2 regions of the Nonomuraea sp. NPDC049709 genome follow, and region 1 is predicted to be linked to the other one. Evidence: riboswitches for the same ligand, from Rfam matches in the RefSeq annotation. Region 1 holds a riboswitch; the other holds the start of a gene.
The links. Region 1 has a riboswitch for cobalamin ahead of cobN (cobaltochelatase subunit CobN). Riboswitches for the same ligand answer to the same signal wherever they lie in the genome.
Positions count from the first base shown of each region.

Region 2: linked by a shared signal. The riboswitch ahead of AB0J69_RS25445 (ribonucleoside-diphosphate reductase subunit alpha) and the one ahead of cobN (cobaltochelatase subunit CobN) in region 1 are both predicted to bind cobalamin.

Region 1 is NZ_JBFANM010000060.1:1,041-13,033, forward strand. It holds gene AB0J69_RS43445 (precorrin-2 C(20)-methyltransferase) at 1-870, opposite strand, end outside; gene AB0J69_RS43450 (precorrin-8X methylmutase) at 876-1,496, opposite strand; gene cobG (precorrin-3B synthase) at 1,493-2,872, opposite strand; cobalamin riboswitch at 2,875-3,000, shown strand; gene cobN (cobaltochelatase subunit CobN) at 3,054-6,734, shown strand; gene AB0J69_RS43465 (cobyrinate a,c-diamide synthase) at 6,689-8,002, opposite strand; gene cobO (cob(I)yrinic acid a,c-diamide adenosyltransferase) at 8,011-8,613, opposite strand; gene AB0J69_RS43475 (VWA domain-containing protein) at 8,617-10,800, opposite strand; gene AB0J69_RS43480 (histidine phosphatase family protein) at 10,752-11,477, opposite strand; gene AB0J69_RS43485 (CbtA family protein) at 11,517-11,993, opposite strand, start outside.
Region 2 is NZ_JBFANM010000025.1:33,037-52,615, forward strand. It holds gene AB0J69_RS25340 (GNAT family protein) at 1-542, shown strand, start outside; gene AB0J69_RS25345 (hypothetical protein) at 585-875, shown strand; gene AB0J69_RS25350 (hypothetical protein) at 1,132-1,284, opposite strand; gene AB0J69_RS25355 (hypothetical protein) at 1,523-1,810, opposite strand; gene AB0J69_RS25360 (hypothetical protein) at 1,807-1,962, opposite strand; gene AB0J69_RS25365 (hypothetical protein) at 1,998-2,213, opposite strand; gene AB0J69_RS25370 (helix-turn-helix transcriptional regulator) at 2,273-3,121, opposite strand; gene AB0J69_RS25375 (DUF6879 family protein) at 3,131-3,577, opposite strand; gene AB0J69_RS25380 (hypothetical protein) at 3,618-3,872, opposite strand; tRNA gene AB0J69_RS25385 (tRNA-Val) at 4,105-4,179, opposite strand; tRNA gene AB0J69_RS25390 (tRNA-Gly) at 4,199-4,270, opposite strand; tRNA gene AB0J69_RS25395 (tRNA-Cys) at 4,321-4,391, opposite strand; tRNA gene AB0J69_RS25400 (tRNA-Gly) at 4,407-4,478, opposite strand; gene AB0J69_RS25405 (peptidoglycan recognition family protein) at 4,569-6,845, opposite strand; gene AB0J69_RS25410 (TetR/AcrR family transcriptional regulator) at 6,910-7,518, opposite strand; gene AB0J69_RS25415 (ABC transporter ATP-binding protein) at 7,575-8,381, shown strand; gene AB0J69_RS25420 (ABC transporter permease) at 8,371-9,156, shown strand; gene AB0J69_RS25425 (hypothetical protein) at 9,226-9,501, shown strand; gene glmS (glutamine--fructose-6-phosphate transaminase (isomerizing)) at 9,514-11,334, shown strand; gene AB0J69_RS25435 (SAM-dependent methyltransferase) at 11,395-12,156, shown strand; gene AB0J69_RS25440 (tripartite tricarboxylate transporter substrate-binding protein) at 12,254-13,219, shown strand; cobalamin riboswitch at 13,224-13,421, shown strand; gene AB0J69_RS25445 (ribonucleoside-diphosphate reductase subunit alpha) at 13,543-15,714, shown strand; gene AB0J69_RS25450 (ribonucleotide-diphosphate reductase subunit beta) at 15,727-16,722, shown strand; gene AB0J69_RS25455 (mechanosensitive ion channel domain-containing protein) at 16,741-17,814, shown strand; tRNA gene AB0J69_RS25460 (tRNA-Pro) at 18,046-18,121, shown strand; tRNA gene AB0J69_RS25465 (tRNA-Leu) at 18,237-18,310, shown strand; gene AB0J69_RS25470 (hypothetical protein) at 18,671-18,721, shown strand; gene AB0J69_RS25475 (cation:proton antiporter) at 19,327-19,579, opposite strand, start outside.

The DNA of each region.
Region 1 (11,993 bases):
GTCCACGTACGGGCCGTAGCCGACGATGTCCGTGGCCGCCGCCAGCGCCTCCTGAGCCTCCGGCGTGAGCCACGGCCGCCCCGCCGGGCCCAGGCCGACCACGGCCACCTCGCCCCGCCCCGCTGCCACCGGCGGCTCGGGGACGAAGGTCCGCTCGGCCGGGCTGGCGAGCAGGGCCAGCGAGAAGTACGGGACCCCGTCGGGGTCGACGTCCTTGAGCGGCGCCACCCGCTCGGCGCCCATCGTGGCGCGCTCCACGTACCAGGCGTCGTCGAGCCGGCCGGCCTCGGCCAGCGCGTCGCGGACCTTCTCGAACGTCCGGCCCAGCTTGAGCACGGCGGCGGAGTCGGTGCCGCGCAGCCGCTCGGCCAGCACACCGGCGGGCAGCGTGCCGGGCAGCACGGTGAGCACCTCGTCCCGCTCCACCAGCGGCCGCCCGAGCAAGGCGGACGCGGCGCTTACCGAGGTGACGCCGGGCACCACCTCGGTCGGGTAACGGTGGGCGAGCCGCTTGTGCATGTGCATGTAGGAGCCGTAGAACAGCGGATCCCCCTCGGCCAGCACGACCACCGTCCGGCCCGCGTCCAGGTGGGCGGCCAGCCGCTCGGCGCAGTCGGCGTAGAAGTCGTCGAGCGCGCCCTGGTAGCCGCCCGGGTGGTCGGTGGTCTCCGTGGTCAGCGGGTACAGCAGGAGCTCCTCGACCTGTCCCTCCCGCATGTACGGCAGCGCGATCGAGCGGGCGATGCTGCGGCCGTGCCGGGCGGCGTGGTACGCGATCACGTCGGCCTCGCCGATGAGCCGGGCCGTCTTGACCGTGACCAGCTCGGGGTCACCGGGTCCGAGGCCGACTCCGTACAGGCGTCCCGTCATCACATTCACTCCGTCTCACTGGCGATGGCGTTGACCGCCGCCGCAGTCATCGCACTGCCGCCGCGACGGCCGTGCACCACCAGGTACTCCAGGTCGCTGTCCGCCAGCGCGCGCTTGGACTCGGCCGCGCCGATGAAGCCGACGGGGATGCCGAGCACCGCCGCCGGTCGGCCCGCGCCCTCGGCGACCAGCTCCAGCAGCCGGAACAGGGCGGTCGGCGCGTTGCCGATCGCCACCACCGCGCCGTCCAGCCGGTCACGCCACAACTCCAGGGCGGCGGCGCTGCGGGTGGTGCCCAGCCTTCCGGCCAGCTCCGGGACGCGGGGGTCGCCCAGCGTGCACACCACCTCGTTGGCGGCGGGCAGCCTGCTCACGGTCACCCCGGAGGCCACCATCCGCGCGTCGCACAACACCGGCGCGCCCCCGCGCAGGGCCCTCCGCGCCCGCGTCACCACCTCGCTCGACCAGTCCAGATCCGCCACCAGGTCGGTCATGCCGCAGGCGTGGATCATCCGCACCGCCACCTGCGCCACCTCGGGCGGCAGGCCGGTGAGATCGGTCTCGGCGCGGATGGTCGCGAACGAGCGCCGGTAGATCTCGGCGCCGTCGCGGATGTAGTCGGTCACTGGCGGTGTTCCTCGTATCCGTCGGTGGTGGCGATCAGCTGGACGACCCGGCCGCGCGGCAGGCCGCAGCGCCGCTCGCATCCGGACCAGTGCACGGGTGTCTCGGGCGCCTCGTCCAGGCCGGCCACCCAGCGACGCGCGTCGGCCTGGACGTCCGCCCGGGACTTCGCGCAGCCGGGGTGGCCGGTGCAGGCGGTGACGCCCGCCCAGGGGGAGCGGGGGTCGGTGACGAGGCCGGCGGTGTCGAGCGCGCTCGTGATGCGGTCGGCCTCGGCGGGGGAGAGGTCCAGCAGCACGGCGGTCCGCCAGGGGGTCAGGCGTATGACGCCGCCGCTGTCGGCCAGCGCCCGCGCCTGCCCGGGCGACAACCGGCCCAGCGGTACGACCGCCTCGACCGCCACCCGCCCGTCCCGCTGCACCACCCGCCCAGCCCGCGCCCTGCCCAGCCCGTCCCGATCCCCGCCCGCGCCGCCGCTTGCGCTTGCTGGTGCCGCGTCGATGGCGGCCGGGTGGATGGCGGTCGCGTCGCCTGTCGCGGGGCCGGTCAAGCGGGCGGTGATCCGGGCGGTGATCCGGGCGGGGCCGTCCGGGAGCTCGTGGAGGCGCCACGCACCGGCGCCGTCCGCGCGTGACCGCTCGTCGAGGAACGCCTCGGCGGCGGCGATCATCAGCGGGACAGCGGAGTCCGGGCCGTCGGTCAGCCCGGTGTCCGAGCCCGCCAGCAGCAGCCGCCCGTTCCGAGGGGCCATCGGTGGTGGCTCATCCCGAGGGGCAGCCGGCGCCCGTGGCCCCGTGCCGGGACTCGCCGCGCCTTCGCCGGGGGCGGGTGCGAAGGTGACGTCCGCGCCGAGACCGGTCACGTCGCCCGTGCCGTCGTCCAGGGCGAACAGGAAGCGCCCGGGCAGTTCCGCCAGGCGCGGGTGCGCGCACAGGGCCTCGTCCAGTGCCCGTACCAGCGGCTGCGTGTCCAGGCGGCCCCCGGGGCCCCGCCCGCCGAGCGGGGAGGCGACGATGTTGCGGACCCGCTCGTGGGCCGGGGACGGCAGCAGGCCCGCCGCCGCGATCCGGGAGGCGAAGGCGGTGGGCGAGCGCAGGCCGCGGACCTGCACGTTCGCTCTCGACGTCAGCTCGATCACGCCCGAGCCGAGGTCCGCCGCGCAGGACGCCAGCTCGCGCAGCTGCGCGGGCGACACCGCGCCGCCGGGGAGGCGGACGCGGGCCAGCGGGCCGTCGGCGGCCTCGTGCACCTGTAGCGCTCCCGGACAGGCGTCAGGGCGGACACGTCCGGAAAAGTCGGCTATGGACACGATCAGGATGGTAACGCCACTTATGGGGCGGGTCGGTTCTGCCGTAGGCTCCTGCGTAGGCGATGGCATGGGAGGAAGCCGGTGCGAAACCGGCGCGGTCCCGCCACTGTGACCGGGGAGCGAACCCCACCGCAGGCCACTGCCCGGCGACGGGTGGGAAGGCCGGGGTGAGCGCTGATCCGGGAGCCAGGAGACTCCAGCCGTCGCGACACCCGCTACCGGGGCGAGGACCCCGAGGGAGGATCGTGCCGTGCCCGGCGACCGCCGTACCGTCCTGCTGCTCTCCACCTCCGACACCGACCTGCTGAGCGCCCGGGCCAGCGGAGCGGCCTACCGGCCCGGCAATCCCGCCCGCCTGACGGCCGACGACCTGCCCGCCCTGCTGGAGGGCGCCGACCTGGTCGTGGTACGCCTGCTCGGTGGGCGCCGCGCCTGGGCGGAGGGTCTCGACGCGCTGCTGGCCGGGCCGCGCCCGGTGGTGGTGCTCGGCGGGGAGCAGGCACCGGACGCCGAGCTGATGGAGCTGTCCGCCGAATACGGTGGGGTCAGCGGCGGGGTCTGCGCCGAGGCGCACGCCTACCTGGCGCACGGCGGGCCGGCCAACCTGGCGGAGCTGCACAAGTTCCTGTCCGACACCGTCCTGCTGACCGGCCACGGCTTCGCCCCGCCCGCGCCCGCCCCCGCCTGGGGCCGGCTGGAGCGCGCCGCGCGCCGCCAGGACGGGCCCGTGATCGGCGTGCTCTACTACCGGGCGCACCACATGGCGGGCAACACGGCGTTCGTCGAGACGTTGTGCCGGGCCGTCGAGGACGCGGGTGGGCAGGCGCTGCCCGTCTACTGCTCGTCGCTGCGTACGGCCGAGCCCGAGCTGCTCGACACCCTGCGCGCGGCCGACGCGCTGGTGGTGACGGTGCTGGCGGCGGGCGGCTCGCGACCGGCGACCGCGAGCGCGGGCGGTGACGACGAGGCGTGGGACGTCGGCGCGCTGGCGGCCCTGGACGTGCCGATCCTGCAGGGCCTCTGCCTGACCACCTCGCGGCAGGCATGGGAGGAGAACGATGACGGGCTCTCGCCGCTGGACGCGGCCTCGCAGGTGGCGATCCCGGAGTTCGACGGGCGGATCATCACGGTGCCGTTCTCGTTCAAGGAGATCGACGAGGACGGGCTGACCGTCTACGTGGCCGACCCCGAGCGGGCCGCCCGGGTGGCGGGCATCGCCGTACGGCACGGGCTGCTGCGGCACACGCCCCCCGACCGGCGCCGGCTGGTGGTGATGTTGTCGGCGTACCCGACCAAGCACTCCCGCGTCGGCAACGCCGTCGGGCTGGACACGCCCGCCAGCACCGTCCGGTTGCTGGCCCGGCTCGCCGAGGCCGGCTACGACCTGGGCGACGGCTTCCCCGGCGTGGCCGAGCAGGACGGCGACGCGCTCATCCACGCCCTGATCGCCGCCGGGGGACAGGACCAGGACTGGCTGACCGAGGAGCACCTGGCCGGCAACCCGGTACGCATCTCCGCCGCCTCCTACGAGCGCTGGTACCGCACGCTCCCCGCCGACCTGCGCGCCGGGATCGAGCGGCACTGGGGCCCGCCGCCGGGGGAGCTGTTCGTGCACGAGGGCGACAGCGGGACCGACATCGTCCTGGCCGCGCTGCGGGCCGGGAACCTGGTGGTCATGGTGCAGCCGCCGCGCGGCTTCGGCGAGAACCCGATCGCCATCTACCACGACCCCGACCTGCCGCCCAGCCACCACTACCTGGCCGCGTACCGGTGGTTGTCGGACGAGTTCGGCGCGCACGCGATGGTGCACGTCGGCAAGCACGGCAACCTGGAATGGCTGCCCGGCAAGTCGGCCGGCATGTCCGCCGCGTGCGGCACCGACGCGGCCATCGGCGACCTGCCGCTGATCTACCCCTTCCTCGTCAACGACCCGGGGGAGGGGACGCAGGCCAAGCGGCGCGCGCACGCCGTGCTGGTGGACCACCTGGTGCCGCCGATGGCCCGCGCCGAGACCTACGGCGACATCGCCCGGCTGGAGCAGCTCCTCGACGAGCACGCCACGATCGCCGCCATGGACCCGGCCAAACTGCCCGCGATCAGGGCGCAGATCTGGACGCTGATCCAGGCCGCCCGGCTCGACCACGATCTGGGGCTGGCGGACCGGCCGCACGACAGCGAGTTCGACGACTTCATCCTGCACGTGGACGGCTGGCTGTGCGAGGTGAAGGACGCGCAGATCCGCGACGGCCTGCACGTGCTCGGCCAGGCGCCGGAGGGGCAGGTGCGGGTGGACCTGGTGCTGGCGATGTTGCGGGCCCGGCAGATGTGGTCCGGCCGGGAGACGCTGCCGGGCCTGCGCGAGGCGCTTGGCCTGGCCGAGGACGGCACGGCAGGGCTGGGAGCCGTGGACCGGGCGGAGGCCACGGCCCGCGCCCTGGTGGAGGGAATGGAGCGGCGCGGCTGGGCACCGGACGCGGCCGAAGAGGTCGCCCGCGCCGTCATCCCGGCCGACGAGGCCGCCCGGGGACTCCTCGTGGCCGATGAGGTCGCTGACGACCCTCTTCCGGCCGACGAGGAACGGGTCGAGCTGGTCGCGCGCGTGCTGGCCTTCGCCGCCACCGAGATGGTGCCGCGCCTGGCCCGCACCACCGACGAGCTGGACCACGTCCTGCACGCCCTCGACGGCGGCTACGTCCCGGCCGGGCCGAGCGGCTCGCCCCTGCGCGGCCTGGTGAACGTGCTGCCGACCGGCCGCAACTTCTACTCGGTCGATCCGCGGGCGGTGCCCAGCCGGCTGGCCTGGGAGACCGGCCAGGCGATGGCCGACTCGCTGCTGGAGCGCTACCGGACCGACACCGGCGAGTGGCCGGGCTCGGTGGGGCTGTCCGTCTGGGGCACCAGCGCCATGCGTACGGCGGGCGACGACGTGGCCGAGGTGCTGGCCCTGCTCGGCATCCGCCCCGAGTGGGACGAGGCGTCGCGCCGGGTCACCGGCCTGGAGCCGATCCCCCTCGCCGAGCTCGGCCGGCCCCGGATCGACGTGACGGTACGCATCAGCGGCTTCTTCCGCGACGCCTTCCCCCACGTGGTGAGCATGCTCGACGACGCCGTACGGCTGGCCGCGGGCCTGGACGAGCCGGACGAGGACAACTACGTGCGTGCCCACGTCACCCGGACCGGCGGCGACGAGCGCCGGGCGACGATGCGGATCTTCGGCTCGGCCCCCGGCGCGTACGGTGCCGGGCTGCTGCCGCTCATCGACAGCCGCAACTGGCGCGACGACGCCGACCTGGCCGAAGTGTACGCGGTGTGGGGCGGCTTCGCCTACGGCCGCGACCTCGACGGCGTCGCCGCCCGCCCGCAGATGGAGGACGCCTACCGCCGGATCGCCGTGGCCGCCAAGAACGTCGACACCCGCGAGCACGACATCGCCGACTCCGACGACTACTTCCAGTACCACGGCGGCATGGTCGCCACCGTCCGCGCGCTCACGGGAAAGGCGCCGGCCGCGTACGTGGGCGACAGCACCCGCCCCGACGCCGTACGCACCCGCACGCTCTCGGAGGAGACCTCCCGGATCTTCCGCGCCAGGGTCGTCAACCCGCGCTGGCTGGCCGCCATGCGCAGGCACGGCTACAAGGGCGCGTTCGAGCTGGCCGCGACCGTCGACTACCTGTTCGGCTACGACGCCACCACCGGCGTGATGGCGGACTGGATGTACGACAGGCTCACCGAGGCGTACGTGCTCGACCCCGAGAACCAGGAGTTCATGGCCCGCTCGAACCCGTGGGCGCTGCACGGCATCGCCGAACGCCTCCTCGAGGCCGCCGAGCGCGGCATGTGGCAGCACCCGGACCCGGAGATCCTGCGCGGCCTGCAGGAGGTCTATCTCAAGACCGAAGGCGACCTGGAGGACGACACCAGCCGCTGAGCCAGGCCGGGCGTCCCGGCCCAGTGCAGGTGCAGGTAGGACGCGGTCACGCGGGCATCGCCGTACCCGTCGGCGCCGCCGTCCCAGCGGAACAGCGGCTCGCCCGCGTACTCGACGGCGGTGCGGTGGAACTCGTGTCCCCGCAGGCGCTCGCCCGCCCTCGTGAGCGGCGAGCGCCTCAGCGCGACGGCGTCCCGGTAGCCGAGCGTCAGCCTGGACGTCATCCGCGCCCGCCCGGGAACCCGTCCGCACATGCGCTGCCCGTCCAGCTCGTCGCACAGGTACAGCAGCCCCGCGCACTCGGCGGCGATGGGGCCGGGGAAGGCCGCCACCTGCTCGCGAAGGGGGGTGTTGGCGGCCAGTTCGGCGGCGTACACCTCGGGGAACCCGCCGCCGATCACGAGCGCGGCGGCGCCGTCCGGCAGCCTCTCGTCACGCAACGGGTCGAACACCGCCACCTCCGCTCCGGCGGCCCGCAGCAGCTCGACGTGCTCGGCGTACCCGAACGTGAACGCCGCCCCGCCCGCCACCGCCACCACCGGCCGCTCGCGGACGGCCGCGTACGGAGGCGTCCACGGGGCCGCGTCCAGCGGGGGAGCGGACCTAGCCAGCCGCAACAGCGCGTCGAGATCGCACGACCGGGCCACCAGCGCCGCCAGTCGCTCCACCGAGACCACCGCCTCGCTCACCCGCTCGGACGCCGGGACGAGCCCCAGATGCCGCGACGGCGTCGCCACGCCGTCGTCGCGCCGGATCGCCCCCAGCACCGGCACGCCCGCCGCCTCCAGCGCGGCCCGGCACAGCTCCTCGTGCCGGTCCGACCCCACCCGGTTGAGCACCACCCCGCCCACCCGCACCCGGGGGTCGAACGTGGCGAACCCGTGCACCACGGCCGCCACCGACCTGCTCTGCCGCGCCGCGTCCACGACCAGCACCACGGGCGCCGCCAGGAGCCGCGCGACGTGCGCGGTCGAGGCGAAGTCCGTGGCCCCCCTGCCGTCGAACAGGCCCATCACGCCCTCGACCACCGCCACGTCGCACCCCGCCGCGCCGTGCCGGAACAGCGAGCCCACCCGCTCCTCACCGACCAGCCACGGATCGAGGTTCCGTCCCGGACGGCCGGTGGCCAGCGCGTGGTATCCGGGATCGATGTAGTCGGGCCCCACCTTGTGCGGCGAGACCTTCAGCCCCCGCCCCCGCAGCGCCGCCATCAGGCCCGTGGCCACCGTCGTCTTCCCGCTCCCCGACGACGGCGCCGCGATCACCAGTCGCGGAACTACCACTCGATACCCTTCTGTCCCTTCTGCCCGGCGTCCATGGGATGGCGTACCTTGCCCATCTCTGTCACCAGGTCGGCCACCTCGATCAGCCGCTCGGGCGCGTCCCTGCCGGTGATCACCACGTGCTGGTTGCCCGGCCGCCCGGTGAGCGCCGCCAGCACGTCGTCAAGCTCCAGCCAGCCCCACTTCAGCGGGTACGTGAACTCGTCCAGCACGTAGAACCGGTACGTCTGGGCCGCCAGGTCGCGCTTGATCTGCTCCCAGCCCTCCCGGGCGTCGGCCGCGTGGTCCTCCTCGGTGCCGGGCCGCTGGATCCACGACCAGCCCTCGCCCATCTTGTGCCAGGTCACCGTGCCGCCCTCGCCCGTGTCGCCGAGCACCTTGAGCGCCCGCTCCTCGCCGATGCGCCACTTGGCCGACTTCACGAACTGGAACACCCCGACGGGCCACCCCTGGTTCCAGGCCCGCAACGCCATCCCGAAGGCGGCCGTCGACTTGCCCTTGCCCGGGCCGGTGTGGACGATCAGCAGCGGCCTGGTACGGCGTTGCCGGGTGGTGAGGCCGTCATCCGGCACGACGGCCGGCTTTCCCTGCGGCATGACTCAGACCACCTTCCGGTAACCACGATCGCCCCTATGGTCAGCTGCCGCCTGCCGGTGATCGCGGACGACCGACCCGAGATCGGCGAGGTCATCGAGCGGAACGAGCCGGGCCCGCAGCCGGGACGCCAGCCGCCCCGCCAGGCCGAGCCGTACCGGCCCGCTCTCGCAGTCGACGACCACCGACGCCGTGCCCGCCAGCAGCCCGGCCGCCCGGTCAACGTCCCCGCCCGCCGTGACGCGCCCATCGGTCACCACCACCAGCAGCGGCCGCCTGGCCGGATCCCGCAGCCGCTCCACCCGCAGCACCTCCGCCGCCCGCACCAGCCCGGCCGCCAGCGGAGTACGCCCGCCGGTGGGCAGCGAACGCAACCGCGCCGCACCCGCCTCCACCGACGACGTGGGCGGCAGCGCCACCTCGGCACCCGCGCCCCGGAACGTCACCAGCCCCACCTTGTCGCGCCGCTGGTAGGCGTCGAGCAGCAGGCTGAGCACGGCCGTCTTGACCACCGCCATCCGCCTGCGCGCCGCCATCGAGCCGCTCGCGTCCACCACGAACAGCACGAGGTTGCCCTCCCTGCCCTCACGCACCACCTCACGCAGGTCGTCCCCGCGCAGCACCAGCCCCGGCCCGCCGCGCCCGCGTTCCCTCTGGTGCGGGGCGGCCGCCAGCAGCGTCGCCGTCACGTGCAGGTCGCGCACCGGCCCGGAGGGGCGGCGCGACCCGGTGGCCCGGCCGTGCGGGGTCCGCGAGCGCGACCGCCGCCCGGACGCCCCCTCCCCGAGCCCCGGCACCTCCAGCAACGGCACCCGGTACGGCGCCGTCACCCCGTCCACCCGCCCCTCTCGCCCGGAGTGTCCTGCCCCCGCATCGCCGCCGGTCGCCTCCGATCCCGGCTCACGCGGCACGACCTCACCGCCGTCCTCGCGCCCGGCCACCCGGTCGGCGCCCCCACCGTCCTGGCCCGCACCCGGAGAGCCGTCGTCACCACCCGCAGCCGCCCCCTCGCCAGAAGGACCACCGTCCGCACCGCCACGACCGTCCGTCCGGCCACGATCGTCGGCCCCGCCACGATCATCCGGGCCACCACGGCCGTCCGGGCCGTCCGGGCCGTCCGGTCCACCACGGCCGTCCGGGCCGTCCGGACCGTCGCTCCCGTCCGGATCGTCATCCTCTGAGGTTCGCTCCAGCAGCTCATCGAGCAGTGCCTCATCCAGCCCCGGCGCGTCGAACGGGTCCCGCCTCCTCCGGTGCGGCAACGACAGCCGGGCCGCCGCGCGTACGTCCGCGACGCTCACCACCGCCCGCCCCTGCCAGGCCGCATGGGCGATCGCCGCGCTCGCCGTGACCAGGTCGGCTCGCAGACCATCCACCTCGAAGGCCGCGCAAACCGTGGCGATCTGCCGCAGCCGCGCGTCGGGCAGCCGTACGCCCGCCACCCGCTCCCGGGCCGTGGCGATCCGCCCCGCCAGCTCCGACTCCTCCCGCGCCCACCGGGCCGCGAACGCCGCCGGGTCCGCGTCGAAGGCCAGCCGCCTCCGCACCACCTCGGCCCGCTCCCCGGGATCGCGCGACGCCCTGACCTCGACCGTCAACCCGAACCTGTCGAGCAGCTGCGGCCGCAGCTCGCCCTCCTCCGGGTTCATGGTGCCGACCAGCAGGAACCGGGCGGCGTGCCGGACGGACACGGACTCGCGCTCGACGTAACAGGTCCCGAGGGCGGCCGCGTCGAGCAGCAGGTCCACGAGGTGGTCGTGCAGCAGGTTCACCTCGTCGACGTACAGGACCCCGCGGTGCGCGGCGGCCAGCAGGCCCGGCTCGAACGCCTTCACGCCCTCCGTCAGCGCCCGCTCCACGTCGAGCGATCCCGCCAGGCGGTCCTCGGACGCTCCGACAGGCAACTCCACCAGAGCGGCCGGACGGCTCACGCCCTCGACGCCGCTCTCATGCGGGCCGTCCGGGCACCCGGGGTCGGGCGCCGCCGGGTCGCAGGCGAAGCGGCAACCGGCCACCACGTCCACGGCGGGCAGCTGGGCTGCGAGCGCGCGTACGATCGTGGACTTCGCAGTGCCCTTCTCACCGCGTACGAGCACGCCGCCCACCCGGGGGGAGACCGCGTTGAGCACCAGCGCCAGCTTCAGGTCATCGAGCCCGACGACCGCGCTGAACGGGTAGGTGTTGACCAAGACAGAACCTTCCGGTTGACATGAGCGACCCGCCAGCCGGTTCGCGTGACGGTCAGCTCGGTGAAGGACAGCGGCGCGATGTCGAAACGGGCGGCGCTGGGCGGATCCAGCCCCAGCGCATGCCCGAGCGCTGCCCGGATCACACCGACATCACAGATGACGACCACCTCAGAGGGCACGGCGCCGGCGACCATCCCGGGTTGCGCCCGGCCGGTGACCGCCTCGGGGCGGGTGGGACTCTCGCGTACCGCTTCCAGCCAGTCCCCGACCCGTTCTGCGAGCGCGGCCAGGCTCTCGCCGCCGTGCGGGGCCGCGTGCGGATCCGCCAGCCATCCGGCCAGCGCCTCCGGCTCCTCCCGCGCGACCTGTTCATACGTCAGCCCGCCCCACCGGCCGCAGTCGGCTTCCCTGAGGGCCGGAGCCTCGCGCGCCTCCAGCCCCATCGCGGCGGCGGTCTGCCACGCGGCCCGCACGGGTGAGACCCAGACAGTCGCGCCCGGCCTATCGCCCGCGCCGGCCGGGCCCGGCATGCCGCCCTGCGCGGTCCAGCCCGCCCTGCCTGCCAAGGAGGCGGCCCTGGCGAGGCCGGCCGGGTCGGCGTTCGTGTGGTCGGCGTTCGTGTGGTCGGTGTTCGTGTGGTCGGTGTCCGTGTGGTCGGGGAAGCGGGCAGCCCGCATCCCCGGCGTCGTCGCGTGCCGGACGAACAACAACCGGGCTCAGCCCGGCTCGACGGCGGCACCGGCGGCGCCGCCGGTACGAGCCGTACCGGCCGTACGAGCCGGGTCGGCCTGTACCGGCCGGGCCGCTCTGTCGCTCACCCACCCGAACAGCACGCCGAACGCCGCCCAGAAGACGAGCTGCGTGCCGAGCGAGGCGAGCCGGAACTCCCACAGCAGCGTGGCCGGGAAGCCGGCGGGCACCTCGTTCACCGGCGGCAGCAGCACCCACGCCGCCACCACCGGAACCAGGAAGGAGCCCATCGCCGAGACCCACCGGACCCACGGATCCGCGGAGCTCGCCCGGCGGGCCGTGGCCACGGCGATCGCCACCGCGGCCAGTCCGACGAGGACCATCACCACGTACAGCAGAGTGCGGTTGCCGATCGTCGCCGGGTCACCGACAGCGGGCGGGTTGGCTGGATATTTCACGAACGGGACGAGGATGACGGCGACGAACGCCGTACCGGCGGAGGC
Region 2 (19,579 bases), on a different contig from region 1:
GCTCGTACACGTTCACCTGGGTGCCGACGGCGGCCGAGGTCGGAGCGTACGTCGACGCCCAGCTGGCCCGCGCCGCCACGGGCAGGCTCGCTCCGTACGCGCAGGTGGCGACGTCGACGGGCCGGGCGGTCGGGGCGACGGCCTACTGGGATCCGCGCCTGTGGCCGGACGGGGAACGACTGTGCGCGGTCGAGGTCGGGTTCACCTGGCTGGCGGGCCCGGCGCAGGGCACCGGCCTGAACACGGAGGCGAAATACCTGCTCTTCCGGCACGCCTTCGAGCAGTGGGACGTCGCGCGGGTCGACCTGAAGACGGACGCGCGCAACACCCGCTCCCGCGCCGCGATCGAGGCGGTGGGCGCCCGCTTCGAGGGCGTCCTGCGGAGCTGGTCACAGTCGTGGGCGCCGGGTGAGAACGGCCGCCTCCGCGATTCGGCGGTGTTCTCGGTGATCGCGGAGGAGTGGCCGGAATGCCGGTCACACCTGGAGAAGCGGCTCGCCCGGATCCTCGAACGCCGGGGCATCGGCCCGGCGCAGCGGTGACCGTGGCCTGCCCGTGACCGGCCTCCGGCATGATCACCTCCCATGAAGAAGACGATCACCGCAACCTTGCTGACCTGCGGCGCCCTCCTGGCAACCGCCCCAGCTCATGCCGCCCCCGCGCAGGCCGCCCCGAAGGACCCGGTCCGCGCCCTGAAGAGCAAGCTGACCACCGGCCACGGCGTGCGCTTCACCGAGACCACCACCATCTCCGGCAGCGGCAAGGCCAAGATCCAGGACCGCAAGGGCACCTTCCAGTTCAACGCCAAGGGCATCGCCGCCTCCGACATCGTGGCCGGCTCGCCCGGCACCGGACGCGGCGGGGCGTGTGAGTAAGGGTAGGCGTCTTGCCGTTCTAGTGGTCGTTCTCCTCCTCGGTCGCCTCGGTGGCGTCGGCCTCGGTCTCCTCCGGAGACGTCAGGATTTCGGGCATGGGCACTCTCCTTCCTTCTGCTGGGGAAGTTGGTGGAGCCCTGGCCGCACCGCCGCTTCTCGACGTGACGGCCAGGAACCCCGGCCCCGGTGGGGAAGCCTCCGGAGCCTCTACACCCCGGCTGAGGGAGAACCAGCGGGACATCTCAGCGGGGGCTGTCTAGGGGCGTTCCGCGCCCTTCCACGGGCGCCAGCCGTCGCGCCAGTCGTCGATGAACGACTGCACGATGAGTGCGGCCAGGAACACCAGAGGGCACATGGCCAGCAAGACGCCGGTCCGTTGAAGAATCTGTACGGTCATCTCGGCTCCCACGGCTCTGCACCTTCCGTTACGGCCGGCTGCACTCCACGTAGTTGCATCGGCAGCTCTCGCGCCAGCGACACTGAACTAACTAAGAGACAGAAACCCCCGGCCAGAGGGCGGGCCATCGCGCGGGATACGCGATCCATCAGGCAGGAAACACGGCAGGGTTCGTTTGCCTGTCTGGCCGGGGGCTCTGGCACCCCGGCTGCGGGGGTGGCGATCAGACCGTCTCCGCAGCCGGGGGCGTCTATGACGCCCGGCTGAACTGCCCTGTGTAGGGCGTTTGCAGCGCGTCTATCCATTCCTTGCGCAGCACTTCCGCCCACGCCTTCGCATCCGCTGGTTCCCGGAACTCTCGGGAAGACTGGGGCATGCCCTTCTGATCGGGCAGGCGGGGGTCAAGACGCCAGTAGCCGCCCTGGTTGTGCATGGAGAATGCCTTGATGCTGCCCAGCATCCCGTACTCGGTCTTGTCAACGGATCGGACCACCCACACGATCGGGGGAAGTGCCGCAACCACCTTCTGGGCGCTCACGCGGCCACCCCCGCGTTGTCCGCGACCAGGATGGCCACTCGGTTGGGCATCGTCGCCGGAACGACCTCGATCCGCTTCGGCCCCGGCCGGTTGTTGGGGCCAACCGTGGGCAGCTCGACGAGATAGCTACCCGAGCGTTCCCCGATGGTCACGACAGCGAGCGTCCATCCCGCGTCCGCGAAGATGGTCAGTTCCGGGGATGCCATAGGCGCTCGCCGGTCGCGTAGAGCGTGACTGTGCACCGAGTAGAAGCTTGCCGCTTGATCAGTTGCGCGTGGACGCCTGTGGCCGTCAGATGCGACAGAACGAGGTCAAGACGTTCGTTCTGCTCCATCGCCTTCAATTCGGTGATGGGTCGACAGAGCAGAACGCCACCTGATCCTGTTGGTTGGGTGATCGCCATGGGTTGACCGTAGAAGTCGGCCTCTTGGAGGCTCAACGAACTTGTACGAACTTGCGCCATCAACCAAGGGACGCGAGTGCGGCCGTGATCAAGGCGCGGGCCTTGTTGCCGTACACCGCGTGGGACGCCAGTTCCGTGAAGCCCTTGATGTACAACGCGATCTCTCTTGGCTGAGTGACTGTCACCCCCGCTGAGAGGAGTTCCACGAAGACGCGCTTGTCGTCATAGATGGAGAAGGTCTCCATGGTCCAAAGGGTGCGACGCACATCGGACGGAATGATCCCGAGGGAAATGGAGGGAAGAGACATGCCCTCTAGGAGCTGGCCGAGTTGCCCGGCCATGACGTCATCGTCCGCGATCCGATCATGTAGGACGGACTCTTCCATGACGATCGCGAAGCGGTGGTCACCCTCGTAGAGCAGTTTGCTACGAGCAGCGCGGGCCGCGATGGCCTCGTCGATGTCGCGTGGAGCTTCATGGAAGTCGGCGAAGGCCGACAGAACGGCGCGCATGTAGCCGGGCGTTTGCAGAGGCCAAGGCATGAACTGGGAGCAGTAGAAGCGGAACAGCCGAGTTTGTTCGTACAGGGAGACTCGCGTTTCTTGCAGCCGCTTCATGCCACTGCGCTGCAGGCGTCGCCACTCCATGTACATGCCGTCGGCGTCGCGACTTGCCGCGATCAGGTCGGGGATCTCTTCCTCGGCGCCGCAGATCTGGCACCAGGTCCGTATGTCGTCGTCAGACGGCAGAGTACGACCGTTGATGAGGCGGGAGCATTTGGACTCGTCCCAACCGGCTGCTTGAGCCAGCGCTCTGGCCTTGATGCCGGAGTCCCGGAGTATCTCTCGTAGACGCTTCCCGATGGCCAGGCGGGCTTCGTGGGCGCTGGATGAAGGTGATGTGGACACGCGCAGAAATCAGGCCGGCTTGTAGTCCACATGGTCGATGCCGCGTCCCCAGACGGCCTCGAAGGCAGAGGAGCACAGATTGACCACGGCTGGATCGTCCCAGTCCTCATGCCCAGTAGCCTCACCCTCTCCTGAGTGCAGGCCGAAGCGCACAAGTCGTTCGTCGAAGAGCCAGAAGTCATTGCCCGGCAAGGCCAAGTCGGATGTCCTGGCTCGGGGAAGCCAGCGGACGAACTCGCCGCCTGCCAAGTTGGCGTACGGCGTAGCGGCGTGTTCGTAGCGGATGTAGTCGCTGACGGGCTCAGAGATGATGCGGGCGCGACGTACAACAACGCCTCGGCCGACCGTTTCTTTGATCAGGTTGACCCATGGTGCGTCGAAGTCGGTCCGGTCGAAGGGAACCTTCTCCCTCCAAGCGCGATAGCCGGGGCTTGAGTAGCCGTAGCTGTCGCGCATCTCTAGATGCACCGCTGAGCGCGTACAGCGCCTAAGCAGCTCATTCAACGTCGGGGTCGCGTTCACCACACGCCTCCAGGAGGTAGCCACGCATGTGCGCTGGAAGCCTAACGATCATTTCGCCCGGGGCGAGAGGGCTGCGTGCTACAACCTGCGCCACCTCGGCCGGGTCTGTGACCGTGATCCCCTGGATCACGAAGCTTCCGTCTTCGTCGTCGACCCAGACCGAGGGGCAGCCGCCGTGCTCGCTGGTGCCGTCGATGCCGATGAACCGTAGCGCCATGATGGCCTCCACTGCTCCGAATGTGCGCAGACTTGCACACAGGCGAGCTTGAAGGGTGGCTGAGGGGTCGTCAAGAGGGACTGCGGGATTGCCGTCATCACGGGGTCAGCACAAGGTCAGCACGGGTACTCACAACAAGCGTGATCAACCCGGAACAACAAGAAGCCCCAGACTCCCGACATAGGCCGTGAGCTGGGGCTATGACTCCTGTTTGACCAGGTCAGACCTGGTCTGCTATGGAGACTGGTGGACGATACTGGGATTGAACCAGTGACCTCTTCCGTGTCAGGGAAGCGCTCTCCCGCTGAGCTAATCGTCCGTATTGAGTTGGGACTCAGAGCGGAAGACGGGATTCGAACCCGCGACCCTCACCTTGGCAAGGTGATGCTCTACCACTGAGCCACTTCCGCATGGTGTTGCACTTACTTTAGCGGATCCCGGGGGCTCCGCAGATCTGCCGAGGTGGAGACGGGATTTGAACCCGTGTAGACGGCTTTGCAGGCCGCTGCCTCGCCTCTCGGCCACTCCACCAGGAGTCTTGCTCCGAGCGGAAGACGGGATTCGAACCCGCGACCCTCACCTTGGCAAGGTGATGCTCTACCACTGAGCCACTTCCGCGTGAAGCCCTGGGCGTGCGCCCGGGCCACGGGAAAACCATATCGTCTTCGCGGAGTGCCCGTGCGCACCGAGCGGGCGGGCGGGCCAAATTCAGTCGATCAGCCGTACGTCCTTCGCCATCACGAACATCACCCGGTGGCCGAGCTGGATCTGGTGGTAGCGGGTCCGGCCGGTGGTGGTGACGTGCTTGGACGGGCTGAAGGCGTTGGCGGCGTAGTAGGAGCCGGTGATCGTGTCACCCACCGTGTACGTCTGCCCGGGCGCGATCTTGTACTTGAGCGGGGTCAGCGGCTGGAACCCCCCGTTCCGGTAGGCGGACTTCTCCGGGTACGCGCGCCCGTATACCTTCACCTGACCCGACAGCGGCGTCACCATCGGGCCCTTGGCCGGAACGGCGGTCGGGTTCGAGGCGGGGTTGTGGAACCAGGCCTTCTGCCCGAGGTACCAGATCGCCGTCCAGTCCCCCTGCCTGCCCGCGACGGCATAGCGCTGGCCGGTCGAGGCGCGGGCGCTGTGGTCGTACACGCTGTACGTGCTCGGCTTGCCCGGGTGCTTGCCCAGGTCGGTGACCAGGGGAGCGCTCTCGCTGGGCGACTTGTGCAGCCAGACGGTCGCGGCCCCGTGCGCGGGGCAGGGCTGGGCGGGCTTGGTGGACACGCAACCGGTGAAGCGCGGGCGGTTGGTGGCGTACGCCGGGCGGATGATGATGGAATCTCCCTCCTTGGCGGCCTTGAACGGCTTGTTCATGAGCTCGAAGTAGTGGGCCCAGTCCCAGTACGGCCCCGGGTCCTCGTGCATGCCGGCCACCGTCTGCGGGGTCGTGCCCGGCACGTTGTCGTGGCCCAGGATGTGGGCCCGGTTGAGCGGGATGTCGTGCTTGGTGGCCAGGTACTTCACCAGCCTGGCCGACGACCGGTACATCGCCTCCGTGTACCAGGCGCCCCCCTTGGCCAGGTAGCCCTCGTGCTCGATGCCGATCGAACGGGTGTTGACATCCCAGTTGCCCGCGTGCCAGGCGATGTCGTTCGTCGGCACGTGCTGGGCGACATGTCCGTCGCGCGAGCGGATCGTGTAGTGCCAGCTCACGTACTTCGGGTTCCGGATCATGGAGGGGATGCCCTCGTAGGTGCCCTCGGTGTCGTGGATGACGATGTAGTCGATCGAGCGGGTGCGGGACAGGTGGTCGTGGTTGCCGTAGTCGCGGTCCTTCTTCTTGCCGAAGCGTTTGTAGGCGGCGGGCATCCATTCGCAGGTGAGGGAGGAGGGGCACTCCGCCCGGCCCTGCGCCTTGGGGCCCGTGCTCCACGCCAGTTCCGGTTCTTGTGCGGTGCTGATGTCGGCGGAGTCCCAGGTGGGCTCACCGATGGTCTCGCCGGGGGTCTCGCCGGTGGTCTCGTCCGGGGTCTCGATCTGCGGCGGCTGTTGCTGTTGCGGCCTCTGGCCGGCGGTTTCGGGGGCCGGGTCGGTGTCGGTCTGCTCGTTCGGGGCGGCCTGGGCGGTGGACCCGGTCTGCTCGGCGGCGCCGGGCGCCAGGTCCGGTACGGGGTCCAGCCGCACCAGGTGACCGTCGTCGGTACGCCGCTGCGCACCTTGCCGCATCACCGAGAACACCTCGTCCGCGAACGCCTTGGCGGCCACTGGGTCCTCCGTTCCCGCGTACCGCGCGACGGCCCCGTGCCAGTCGGCCGGGTCGGAGCTCGGCCGGTCCTGGTAGGAGGCGAGCAGGGCGGCGCCGGCGCGGATGTTCGCAGACGCGTCGTCCCGCAGCCGGGCGGGCTCCACGCCGATCAGGCGGCCCGCCTCCGGGAGCGTCGTACGGGGCTGGGCGGCCGACGTGCGCAGGGCCGAGCGGGAAAGGGCCTCGGCGAGCGTGCGGCCCATCGGGCGGCGATCGTCCCCGCGCGGGTCCCCGATGAGGCCGCTGTGGGGGTCGCCGTGGGAGTCACGGGAGCCGCCGCCCGCGGCGCCGCCGTGCAGGGTGTCCAGCGAACCGGCGTGCGCGGGGCCGGCGGCGTGGCCGTGGCCGCGGGCGTCGGCGGGGAACGCGTCCACCAGGTGCATCGGGCCGTAGCCGCCCGCCGTGCTCGGCCGCCCGCCGTTCGCGTCCCACCGGGACTCCAGGTACGCCACACCGAGCAGCACGCTCTCCGGCACCCCGTACTCGCGCGCGGCCGCGGCGAAGTCGGCCTGCCGCCCCGAAGCCTGCCGCCCCGAAGCCTGCTGCCCCGAAGCCTCCCGCCCCGACGCCTGCCCGGTGCCGAGACCCTGCGATGCGGTGAGCGGCGGTCCGGTGGAAGCGGCGGACAGGACGTCGGCGGGTGCGGTGAGGACGCCGGCGGCCAGGACGGCGGCGAGCCAGAGCTGCATGAACATCTCCCCAGGAACGTCACGATACGACTACTCACCGTAACCATTCCCAGAAAGGGATGTGTCAGACGGGTCGGATGATACGCATGAGATCAGCCAGATCCGCGGCGAACTCGGCATCCCAGTCATCGGGAGTCAGGTGCCCGGCCAGCCGCCGATGCGCCGGAGCGTCGCCCCCGCGCCGCGCCCGCGTCTCGTTCGAGGCCCCGGAGAACCGCCCGTTCACCTCCGAGACCGCGAAGCCCAGCACGAACGTGCTCACCAGCCGCTCGATCCGCGGAACGTCGGCATCCGGCACCCCCGCGTCGAGGAGCGCCTGGTAGATCAGGTCCACCACGCGCACCCCGTCCGGCGTCACCGAGGCGCGGAACAGCAGCAGCGGGAAGACCGAAGGGTGCTCCCGGGCCACCCGCCGGGTCGCCCACGCGATCGCGCCCAGCCGCTCCTCCCACGTCCGCCCGGGGTCCGAGGGGGCCAGCTCGGTGAGCAGGCGCCCCACCAGGCCGTCGAGCAGCTCATCCTTGTTCCGGAAATATCCGTACAGGGCCATCGGCGTCACCCCGACCCGCTCCGCCACGGCCCGCATGGACAGGGCGTCGAGCCCGCGCTCGTCGGCGATCGCGAGCGCCGCGTCGAGGATTTCCGGCTGCCGGGAGGTCTTGAGCTTTCGCACGACCGCAGTCTACAGTGTAGAGCAGTCTACATCGTAGACTAGGGAGGTCGATCATCATGCTGATCGCGAGCGGGCTGGTCAAGCGGTACGGTGCCGTCACCGCGCTGGACGGCTTCGACCTGCGGGTGGAGCCAGGGGAGATCGCGGGGCTGGTCGGGCACAACGGGGCGGGCAAGACCACGTTCTTCGAGATCGCCGGGGGGCTGACGGCGCCGGATGCCGGTCACGTGCACGTCAAGGGCGATGTGGGGGTGGCGCCGCAGCAGCTCGCGCTCTACCCCACGATCACCGTACGGGAGACGTTACGGCTCTTCGGCGGCCTCGCCGGGCTGCGCGGACCGCCCCTGGCGGCGGCCGTCGGGGGCACGGCCGAGGAGCTTGCGCTCACCGATGTCCTCGACCGGAGGGTGAGCGTGTTGTCCGGCGGTCAGCAGCGCCGCGTCCAGGCCGCCACCGCCCTCCTGCCCGGCCCCGACGTGCTGCTCCTCGACGAGCCCACCGCGGGCGCCGACCCCGGGACGCGCGCCGCGCTGCTCGCGGCGGTGCGGCGCCGGGCCGACGGCGGCGCGACTGTCGTCTACTGCACCCACTACCTGCCGGAGCTGACCGAGCTGGCGGCCACGATCGCGGTGGCCAGGAACGGCCGGGTGATCGCCAGGGGCACCGGCGCCGAGCTGCTCAAGGACCTGCCGGGCGAGGTCAGGGTCACCGTGGAGGGCGGCGAGGAGATCACCGTGGCCACCACCGACCCGACCGCCACCCTGGCCGCCCTCCTGCGCGACCTCGACCGCCCGGTACGCGGCATCGACATCCGCCAGCCGTCCCTCGACGACCTCTACCGGGAGCTGTCCCATGCGTCGTGAACCGAGCCGGGAAATCGAGGGCGCGCGCGGCGTCGCCGTGCGGGCGTCGCTGCGGCGCGTCGCCGTGCTGGCCCGGCACAACGCGCTGCTGCGCAGGCGGGACCCCGCCCACTTCGTCAGCTACCTGGTCATGCCGATGGTGCTCATGCTGATCTTCAAGGGCATGCTCGGCGAGGCCACCCAGGCGGTCACGGGCCTGCTGGTGATGTTCTCGGTGCTGTCCATGGCCGACGTCGCCAACGCCTCGCTCACCGAACGCTCCTGGCACACCTGGGAGCGCCTGCGGTCGACCAGGGCCGCGGTTCCCGAGATCCTGATCGGCAAGGCCCTGCCCGTCTTCGCCGTGCTCGTCGTCCAGCAGGCCGCGCTGCTGGTCTACGGCGTGCTCGCGGTCGGCATGCGCCCGGCCGGGCCGCTGTGGCCGCTCGCCCTGGCCGTGGTGGTCTGGTGCTTCGTCCTGCTCTGCGCGGGCACGGCGGTCGCCGGCGTCGTACGCAGCCAGGGCGAGCTGAGCACCCTGTGCAACATCGCGGCCCTGTCGGTCAGCGCGCTGGGCGGGGCGCTGGTGCCGTTCGCGCTGATGCCGTCCTGGGCGCAGGCCGTCGCGCCGATCTCGCCCGGCTACTGGGCCACGATCATGTTGCAGGCCGCCGTGCGGGGCGACGTCGCCGGTACGGCCGGGCCCGCGGCGGTGCTCGCCGGGCTCGGAACGGCCGCCGGAGCCTTCGCCTGCTGGCGGTTCGCCAGGGGTTGGGGCCGTTCGAGCGCGCTATAGAGTTAATTCCTGCCCGATATCGGGCAGGATGTTGGCGTGTCTCGTTCCAGAGTCGTAGTGTCCTCGTCTGTGTCCACGGCACGGCATCCGTACGAAGATCTCATCACCCACCTCACGAGGACGAGCCCGCTCGACCCCGGCGAGGCCGCCCGCGTGGTCGCCGACGTGCTGTCGTACTTCTCCGAGTCCGTCGAGGAGTTCGTCCGGCGCCGTCACGGCGAGCTGAAGACGCGCGGATATACCAACGACGAGATCTTCCCCCGGATCGCCGGCGAATTACGGGGCCGCCGGGTGGCGGCGCCGGAGCTGTCCCTGCGGCAGCTACGCAGGATTGTCTACGGATAAGAGGAGACCTCGATGTGCGGAATCGTGGCCTACGTCGGCCCCAAGGACGCGGCGCCCATCTTGCTGGAGGGCCTGCAGCGGCTTGAATACCGGGGCTACGACTCGGCCGGGGTCGTGGTGTCCAACAAGGGGCTGAAGGTTCGCAAGGTCAAGGGGCGGGTGGCCGACCTGGCCAAGGTCGTGCCCGTGCGGTTCAAGGGCAACCTCGGCATCGGGCACACCAGGTGGGCCACGCACGGCGTGCCGAGCGACGTCAACGCCCACCCCCACCTGTCCGCCGACGAGCGCATCGCGGTCGTGCACAACGGCATCATCGAGAACGCCGGCGAGCTGCGCGCCAAGCTCGAGGCCGACGGCGTGGTGTTCGCCTCCGAGACCGACACCGAGGTGCTCGCGCACCTGATCGCCCACGCGGCCGACGAGAACGACTCGCTGGAGGAGGCCGTCAGGAAGACGCTCAAGAGCGTCGTCGGCACGTACGGCATCGCCGTGATCGACGCCGAGCGGCCCGGCGAGGTGGTCGTGGCGCGCAACGGCAGCCCGATCGTGCTGGGCATCGGCGAGAAGGAGATGTTCGCCGCCTCCGACGTCTCCGCGCTGGTCCGCTACACGCGCCAGGTCGTGCACCTGGAGGACGGCGAGCTGGCCGTGCTCAAGGCCGACGGCTTCCACACCTTCGCCAGCGACGCCCGCGAGACGGCCAAGGAGCCGCTGACCGTCGACTGGGACGCCGGCCACTACGACACCGGCGGCTACGAGCACTACCTGCTCAAGGAGATCTCCGAGCAGCCCGAGACGATGACCCGCACCATGAGCGGCCGCCTGGACGAGCGCTTCCACGTGGCCCACCTCGGCGGGCTCAACATGGACGCCCGCGAGACGCGGGGCTTCCGGCGGGTGAAGATCATCGGCTGCGGGTCGGCGTACTACTCGGGCCAGATCGGGGCGCAGCTCATCGAGGAGCTGGCGCGCATCCCGTCCGACGCCGAGCCGGCCAGCGAGTTCCGCTACCGCAACCCCGTCGTCGATCCCGACACGCTCTACGTCGCGATCAGCCAGTCGGGGGAGACCTACGACACCCTCGCTGCCGTGCAGGAGCTCAAGCGCAAGGGCGGCCGGGTCATCGGCATCGTCAACGCCGTGGGCAGCGCCATCGCCCGCGAGGTCGACGGCGGCATCTACCTGCACGCCGGCCCCGAGGTCTCGGTCGCCTCGACCAAGGCGTTCACCTCGACCTCGGTGGCGTTCGCGCTGCTGGCGCTGCACCTGGGGCGGGTGCGCGACCTGTCGCCGGCCGACGGGCGGCGCATCGTGGAGGGCCTGCGCCGGCTGCCCGGGCAGATCGAGCAGATCCTCGCGCAGGGCGACAAGATCGCCGAGCTGGCCGACAAGTACGCCAAGCACGCGAGCATGATGTTCGTCGGCCGGGTGCGCGGCTACCCGGTGGCCCGCGAGGGCGCGCAGAAGCTCAAGGAGATCTCGTACGTCCACGCCGAGGCCTACCCTGCCAGCGAGCTCAAGCACGGCCCGCTCGCGCTGATCGGCCCCGACATGCCGACGGTCGCCATCGTCCCCGACGACGAGCTGCTCGACAAGAACCTCACCACGCTCGGCGAGATCCGCGCCCGCGGCGGTCAGGTGCTCATGGTGGGCCACCGCCAGCCGGACGCCAAGCTGGCCGACGACGTGATCGTGATCCCCAAGAACGAGATCGAGCTCGACCCCATCCTGCTCACGATTCCCCTCCAGCTCCTGGCGTACTACGCGGCGGTCGCGCTGGGCCGCGACGTGGACAAGCCACGCAACCTCGCCAAGAGCGTAACGGTTGAGTAACTGAGTCCAATTCAGCGCAAACTATCGTTATCTGGCTTGCGACGACATAAATTCGATACTGTGCGGAAGTTCGACCAACAGAGGCCCAATCCCGCACGCATGTACGACTACATGCTCGGTGGGAAGGACAACTTCGCGGTCGACCGTCTGGCCCTTGACCAGCTCGCCGAGCTGATCCCGGAGGCGGTCGCGCTGGCCCGCGCGAACCGGGCCTTCCTCCAGCGCGCCGTGCGCTACGTGGCGCGTGCCGGGATCCGCCAGTTCCTCGACCTCGGCAGCGGGCTGCCCACCCAGGGCAGCGCGCACGAGGTGGCCCCGGAGGCCCGGGTCGTCTACGTCGACCACGACCCCGTCGTCGCCGCCCACGCCACGGCCCTGCTCCGGCACGCACCGGGCAGGGCCCGTTTCGTCCAGGCCGACCTGCTGGATCCCGCGGAAGTGCTGGCCGGGGCCGGTGAGTTCCTGGACCTCGACCAGCCGATCGCCGTGCTGCTGGTGTCGATCCTGCACTTCCTGCCGGACTCCGCCCACCCCCAGCAGGCGGTGGGCGTGCTCCGCGAGCGGATGGCGCCGGGCGGCTATCTGGTGATCTCGCACGCCACGACCATGGCGCACCTGGAGGACGAGGAGCGCGGCGGCTCCTCCGCCCGGGACGGGACCGACCGGACCCCGGCCCGGATCCGCGCGTTCTTCGGCGGGTTCCCGCTGGAGCCGCCGGGGCTCGTGCAGGCCACCGACTGGCGTCCGGACCGGCCCAAGCTGGTGGGCGACTGGTCGTTGCCGTCGTCACTCATGGCCGGGGTCGGCAAGAAAACCCAATAAGTTTAAAAATCACGAAAAAGCGCGAAGAAAAGCGATTTGTTGTGTTCGTCGCGACCCGGGTGTATAGCGGCGTGTAATGGGTTATTAACCTAGAGTAATGGGGGATTCCGGGGAGAAGCAGATGCGCCGGCGGCGGTTCCTGGTCTGGGGGCTGGGAGTCACGGCCTGCGCCGCCGGGTGCGGTACGGAGCGCACCGGCGGGGGCGTGCCGCGTACCGGCTTCTCGATCAATCCGAGCGGACCGCGCTGGGCCCCCGTGGGGCGGGCGTTCGCCGGGGCGGCCCGGACCGCCGGGTTCGAGTCGGGCGCCGGCACGCCGATCACGGTGACCGGCCTGCCCGCGCTGGCCGCGGCCGAGCTGAACAACGGCCAGAGCCTGCTCGACACCGGCACCCCACTGGCCAGGCTCAGCGGTGAGGTCGAGGTCGTGGTCGTGCCCGACGCCTCGCCGGTCAAGGACTTCGACGACTTCGGTGCCCGGCTGGTCGCCTCGCCCGGCCGGACGCCGCTGGTGGGCGGGCCGCAGGGCGAGCCCGACCACCTGCTGTTCGGCCTGATCGCCAAGGCCCTCGGCGCGGACACCAGGCAGGTCGAGTACACCGGCTACCCCAGCGGCGGCGAGGCGGCCACCGCGCTGCTGGCCGGCAAGGGGGCCGCCGCCGCGGGCCCGCTGACCGGCTGGCGCGCCGGCATCGGCCGCGGCCGGGTCAGGGCGCTGGCGGTGTCCTCGGCCACCCGCGTGCCCGACCTCGACGTGCCGACACTGCTGGAGTGCGGCGTGCGGGTGGACTTCACGGACTGGGTGGCCGCCTTCGGATCCGAGGACATGGCCGACGAGAGCCGCGAGGCCGCCCTGCGCATGTGCGAAGCGGTGATCGGCTCGACCGGCTGGGAGGCGGCCTGCCGGGCCGCCGGCTGGTTGTCGATCCCCCTCGTCGGCGACGACTTCGCCCGCTGGGTCGGCACCGAGATCGCCCGCACCCGCGCGGTCCTGCGGGACCTCGGACTGCTCGACACCACCAAAGCCACAACATGCTGGGGTAGTTGCGGGAACGGCCACTAGATGTAGGATCCTGGTCGTCGCTGGTTCGCCTCTCCGGAGGCGGAGCAAAAGGGAACCCGGTGAGATTCCGGGGCTGCCCCGCAGCGGTGAGCGGGAACGACCGCCGTCATTGTGCACTGGAGAGATCCGGGAAGCGACGGTCAGTAGGAGCCATGGAGCGCGCCCGCGAGCCCGAAGACCTGCCAGCGTCGTGCCGGGCCGTGTGTCCCGGCATGAAGTGTTCAGGGCCTCGAGGGCGGGCCGGAGCGCGACGCGGCCGGTGATCCGGTTCGCCGTGCTCTCGCGTGCCCTCACGGGGATGAGCTCGCGAGGAGAGAGAGCACGTGACTCAGATCGTTGAGGTTGACCGCCGCCTGGCCATCGAGGAGGCCGCCGCCCGGGTGATCACCGACCCGGCCAACTCGCGGGTCGCCGCCCGGCTGCTGGCCGAGGAGATCGCCGACGAGGCGGCCGCGCACGGGGTACGGACGTTCTCGGAGTCCATCGCCGCCACCCACGCGGCCGGGCTCGTGCAGGACGGCCTGGCGGAGTTCGTCGCCGCGCACGCCGCCGAGCTGGACGCGCTGGTCTCCGCCGAGGCGGACGACCGGTTCGAGTATTTCGGGCTGCGCACGGTGTACGACCGCTACCTGCTGCGCCACCCCGAGACGCGGGGGGTGCTGGAGCGGCCGCAGCACTTCTTCCTGCGCGTGGCCTGCGGGTTGTCGGAGTCGGTGGCCGAGGCGGCGGAGCTGTACGCGCTCATGTCCACGCTGTCGTACCTGCCCAGCTCGCCCACCCTGTTCAACTCCGGCTCGCGCCGTCCGCAGCTGTCGTCCTGCTTCCTGCTCGACTCGCCGCGCGACGAGCTGGAGGGCATCTACGACAGGTACGGGCAGGTGGCCCGGCTGTCCAAGTACGCCGGGGGCATCGGCATCTCCTGGACCCGGGTGCGCTCGCGCGGCTCCCTGATCAGGGGCACGAACGGCCACTCCAACGGCATCGTGCCCTGGCTGCGCACGCTGGACTCCTCGGTGGCGGCGGTCAACCAGGGCGGCCGGCGCAAGGGGGCGGCCTGCGTCTACCTGGAGACCTGGCACGCCGACATCGAGGAGTTCCTGGAGCTGCGCGACAACACCGGCGAGGACGCCCGCCGCACCCACAACCTGAACCTGGCCAACTGGGTCCCCGACGAGTTCATGCGCCGGGTCGAGGCGGACGGGACGTGGTCGCTGTTCGACCCGAAGGAGGTGTCCGACCTCACGGACCTGTACGGGGAGGCGTTCACGGCCGCGTACCGCGCGTACGAGGAGGCCGGGCGGTACGTCCGGCAGATCCCCGCCAGGACCCTGTACGGCCGGATGATGCGCACCCTCGCCCAGACCGGCAACGGCTGGATGACGTTCAAGGACGCCGCCAACCGCACCTCCAACCAGACCGCCCGCCCCGAGAACGTCATCCACCTGTCGAACCTCTGCACCGAGATCCTCGAGGTCACCAGCGACGCCGAGACGGCCGTCTGCAATCTCGGCTCGGTCAACCTGGCCGCCCACCTGACCGGGGACGGCGCCGGGAAGGACATGGACTGGGAGCGGCTGCGCCGCACCGTGCGCACCGCCGTACGCTTCCTCGACCGCACCATCGACCTGGGCTTCTACCCGACATCCGAGGCCGAGGCGGCCAACAAGCGGTGGCGGCCCATCGGGCTGGGCGTGATGGGGCTGGCCGACGTGTTCTTCACGCTGCGGCTGCCGTTCGACTCGCCGCGGGCGCTGGAGCTGTCCACCAGGATCGCCGAGGAGATCGCGCTGGCCGCGTACGACACCTCGGCCGACCTGGCGGCCGAGCGCGGGAGGCACCCGTCGTACGCCGACACGCGGGCCGCCGGGGGAGTGCTGCACCCCGACCACTACGGCGTGGCCGGCTCGCCGCGCTGGAACGCGCTCCGCGAGAAGATCGCGGAGACCGGCCTGCGGAACTCGCTCATGGTCGCCATCGCCCCGACCGCGACGATCGCCTCCATCGCCGGCTGCTACGAGTGCATCGAGCCGCAGGTGTCCAACGTGTTCAAGCGGGAGACCCTGTCGGGCGAGTTCCTTCAGGTCAACCGGTATCTGGTAGCCGATCTGCAGGCGCGCGGGCTGTGGACCCAGCAGGTGCGCGACGACCTCAAGCGCGCCGACGGCTCGGTGCAGACCGTGCCCGGCGTGCCCGACGACCTCAAGGTTCTCTACCGCACGGCGTGGGAGCTGCCGCAGAAGGCGCTGATCGACCTGGCCGCCGCGCGCCAGCCGTACATCGACCAGTCGCAGTCGCTCAACCTCTTCATGGCCAGCCCGACCATCGGCAAGCTCTCGTCGATGTACGCCTACGCCTGGAAGCAGGGCCTGAAGACGACGTACTACCTGCGCTCGCGCCCCGCCACCCGCATCGCCCAGACGACGGTCGCGGCCCCTTCCGCCGAGGCGATCGCCTGCTCCCTCGAGAACCCCGAAACCTGCGAAGCCTGCCAGTAAGGAGACCTTTTCGTGCTGCTCGACCCCGGTATGGACCTCACCCTGCGGCCCATGCGCTACCCCGACTTCTACGAGCGCTACCGCGCGGCCATCCGCAACACGTGGACCGTCGAGGAGGTGGACCTGCACAACGACCTCGCCGACCTGGCCAGGATGACCCCGCAGGAGCGGCACCTGATCAACCGGCTGGTCGCGTTCTTCGCCACCGGCGACTCGATCGTGGCCAACAACCTCGTGCTCAACCTCTACCAGCACGTCAACGCCCCCGAGGCGCGCCTGTACCTGAGCAGGCAGCTCTTCGAGGAGGCCGTGCACGTGCAGTTCTACCTGACGCTCCTCGACACCTACCTGCCCGACCCGGACGAGCGGGTGAAGGCGTTCGCCGCGATCGAGCACATCCCGTCGATCCGCGACAAGGCGGAGTTCTGCTTCAGGTGGATCGACTCGATCGAAGGGCTACGGCGGCTGGAGACGGCCGCGGAGCGCCGCCAGTTCCTGCTGAACCTCATCTGCTTCGCCGCCTGCATCGAGGGTCTGTTCTTCTACGGCGCGTTCGCGTACGTCTACTGGTTCCGCTCCCGCGGTCTCCTCGGCGGCCTGGCCACCGGGACGAACTGGGTGTTCCGCGACGAGTCCATGCACATGGAGTTCGCGTTCAGCGTGGTGGACACGGTGCGGGCCGAGGAGCCGTCGCTGTTCGACGACGAGCTGGGCAAGCAGGTCACCCTCATGATCGAGGAGGCCGTCGCGGCGGAGCTGGCGTTCGCCGCGGACCTGTGCGGGGAGGGCATGCCCGGCATGGGGGTGGACCAGATGCGCCAGTACCTGGAGTACGTCGCCGACCAGCGGCTGGCCCGGCTCGGCCTGCCCGGCCGGTACGGCTCGGTGAACCCCTTCGCGTTCATGGAGTTGCAGGACGTGCAGGAGTTGGCCAACTTCTTCGAACGGCGTGTTTCTGCTTACCAAGTGGCGGTTGAGGGCAATGTGAGCTTTGACGAGACGTTCTAACACATAGGGGGCATGAGCGTGCAGTCTCCAGCGGACTGGCCGATCCTCGTAATCGCCGTGGTCGGCTCGATCCTCCTGGTGGAAGTGGCCCGGCGAGTGCTGAGCAGGATGGGGCGCAAATTCGCGCTCGCCCGGCACCTGGTGGAGCACTGCACGTGGCCGGCGTTCTCGGTGGCCGCCGTGGTGGCGTTCAACGTGGTGTTCGGGCCGGGGATGTTCGGCGACACGCCGTCCGAGCGGGCCGTGGCGGGGTCGGTGGAGCGGGTGCTCGGCCTCGTCACGATCGCCGCGGTCACCTGGCTGATCGTGCAGGCCACGTACGCGTTCACGGACATCGTCCTCGACCGGCTGGTGCTGGTCGAGGGGGAGCGCAACCGTCGGGCGCGGCGGATCATGACGCAGATCGCGCTCGTCCGCCGCATCGCCGCCGCGGTCATCGTCGTCATCGCGGTCGGCGCGATGCTCTTCTCCTTCCCGCAGGTGCGGGCGCTCGGGGCCGGGCTGCTCGCCTCGGCCGGCATCGCGGGCGCGGTCGTCGGCATCGCCGCCCAGCCGACCATCGGCAACGTGCTGGCCGGGCTGCAACTCGCCTTCAGCGACGCGCTGCGGCTGGACGACGTGGTCGTGGTCGAGGAGGAGTGGGGGCGGATCGAGGAGCTGACGCTCACGTACGTGGTGGTGCGGCTGTGGGACGAGCGCCGGCTCGTGCTGCCGGTGTCGTACTTCACCCAGACCCCGTTCGAGAACTGGACCCGCCACGGCAGCCGCGTGCTCGCCGTCGTGTACCTGCGGGTGGACTGGGCGGTGCCGGTCCCGAAACTGCGCGACGCCCTGTACGAGTTCCTCCAGGGCAACCCGCTGTGGGACCAGAAGGACTGGACGCTGCAGGTCACCGACGTGCTGCCGAACGGCCTGGTGGAGCTGCGGGGCCTGATGAGCGCCGCGGACTCGCCGTCCTCGTGGGACCTCAAGTGCGACGTACGCGAGTTCCTGGTCAACTACGTCCGCGACAACTACCCGGACGCCCTGCCCCGCTTCCGCGTCGAGACCCCGGAGACCCGGGTGGGCGTGAGCTGGACCAAGGACCGCTGAGCCGGCCGGAATTAAATATGTGGCACGCGCCCGATCATCGGTTTACCGTGGACATTGTTCAGCAACACCCCGCAACCGACAGGAAGGGCGGCGAAGTGCGCTACCTGAGCCTCCCCCGGCCGCTCCCGGCCCTGCCCGAGCTGCGGCGACGGTTTACCGGATAATCCAACCGCGGATTACCGGAAAAGCCGTCTCGAAGAAATTCGAGGCGGCTTGTTTCATTCGAGGAAACCGAGTGTGGGGCAGTTTGGTCAGCCCGCCTGCCTTGGGAGCAGGAGCACCGCAGGTTCGAATCCTGCCACTCGGACACGGCCCTGAAAGGAAAGGGCCGCGGGCCACGGCCTGGCCGGTGGGAATGGCGCCCCCCGGCCGGACCCCGCCCTCGCCCCGGGCCGGCCCACGCCAGCCAAGCCCGGGGCCCAGCCGCTCTGGCCCAACTGGCAGAGGCGCCGTCTTCAGGAGGCGGAGGTTCAGGGTTCGAATCCCTGGAGCGGCACACAGAAGACCCTGAACTCTCGCGAGCGCCCTCTGCGAAGGGCCCGGAAGAAGGAACACGCCGAGACGGCTCCTGATCAGGATGTCCTGCCGATGTAGACAAGTACCGGAGCCGACAGGCGAAGGTCGAGGCTGTGAGGCCACCCCCGCGGCGTCAGGCGAGGTCAGCAGCTCCGGCAGGCGGGCGATGACCTTGATAGACGGTCCAGCCGAGGAAGTGGGCGTTGCAGAAGCGCGGCAGCGATCTGCCGAGCCCCCGGCGGCGGGAACCGGGGAGCAGATCGCGGAAGTGACGTCGTCCCATCGGTGGATTCGGTAGACGACCACGGCGGCTGTGCTGGTGTTGGCCGAGATCGCTGCTGTGGTGTCGTTCCGGCATATGCGTGAGCTGGCCAGCGCATGGGGAGGATGAGCCGGCTGCGGCTCTCATTTCCGTTGGCGGTGGATGGCACGATCGTGTCGGCGTCGATGGCGTTGCTGCGGGCCACCAGCTGCCGCCCGCAGGCGAACAGTGCGCCCAGGCCTAAAGCCCAGCGGGTGCGGTCTGTAGGCCGGACCCTGTAATAGCCGATCTCCGCCCACGCGGGCAGCACCGCGAGAACGGTCAGTGCCCCTCGCCCTTCTTGAGTGCGTCGCGGGTGGGCATTCGCACACAGAACGCACGGCGTTGATCCGGGACCTGCGGATCTTCATCAGCTCGACCGGGAGCGGGGCGAGAGCTGCCACCGCGACGCTCTCCCCCCACCGACGACAACGCGATGAGGGCCCTGTGAGTGGTCGGTGCTGCTCGTCGATGTTGACGCGTCGCCGCTCAGCCAAACCGTCGGGCCAGGTCCGCGAGACGGTCGCGGACCTGGTTCGACGGCGAAGATCGCCCGGCCGTTTCGGGGCCGGTTCGGTGGTGACGAGTGTGCCGCCGGGCGTACCAGCGCGGCCGAGCGGTCCAGGATGTCGCCGCCGCGCACGTCGGTCTGGCCGGCGTTTTTCCGGGGATCGGCCTGCAGGTCGAGGAAAGCGTCAACGCCCTCCGCCGGGCGAGCTCATCGGGCGCCGCCCGGTCTGGACGGTGGAACGGCCCAGCAGGCGCAACGCCAGCAAGGGGAACACGACCACCGACAGGAGGCCCGCCGCCACCAGCGCGGCGGCGTTCTCCGGACGGATGGCGTCCAGCTTCAGGCCGATCGTCGCCGCGGCCACGATCACCGGCAGCGATGTGGCCTGCAGGAGCCCGCTGGCCATGACCTCCGCGCGCGACAGACCGGCAGAGCGG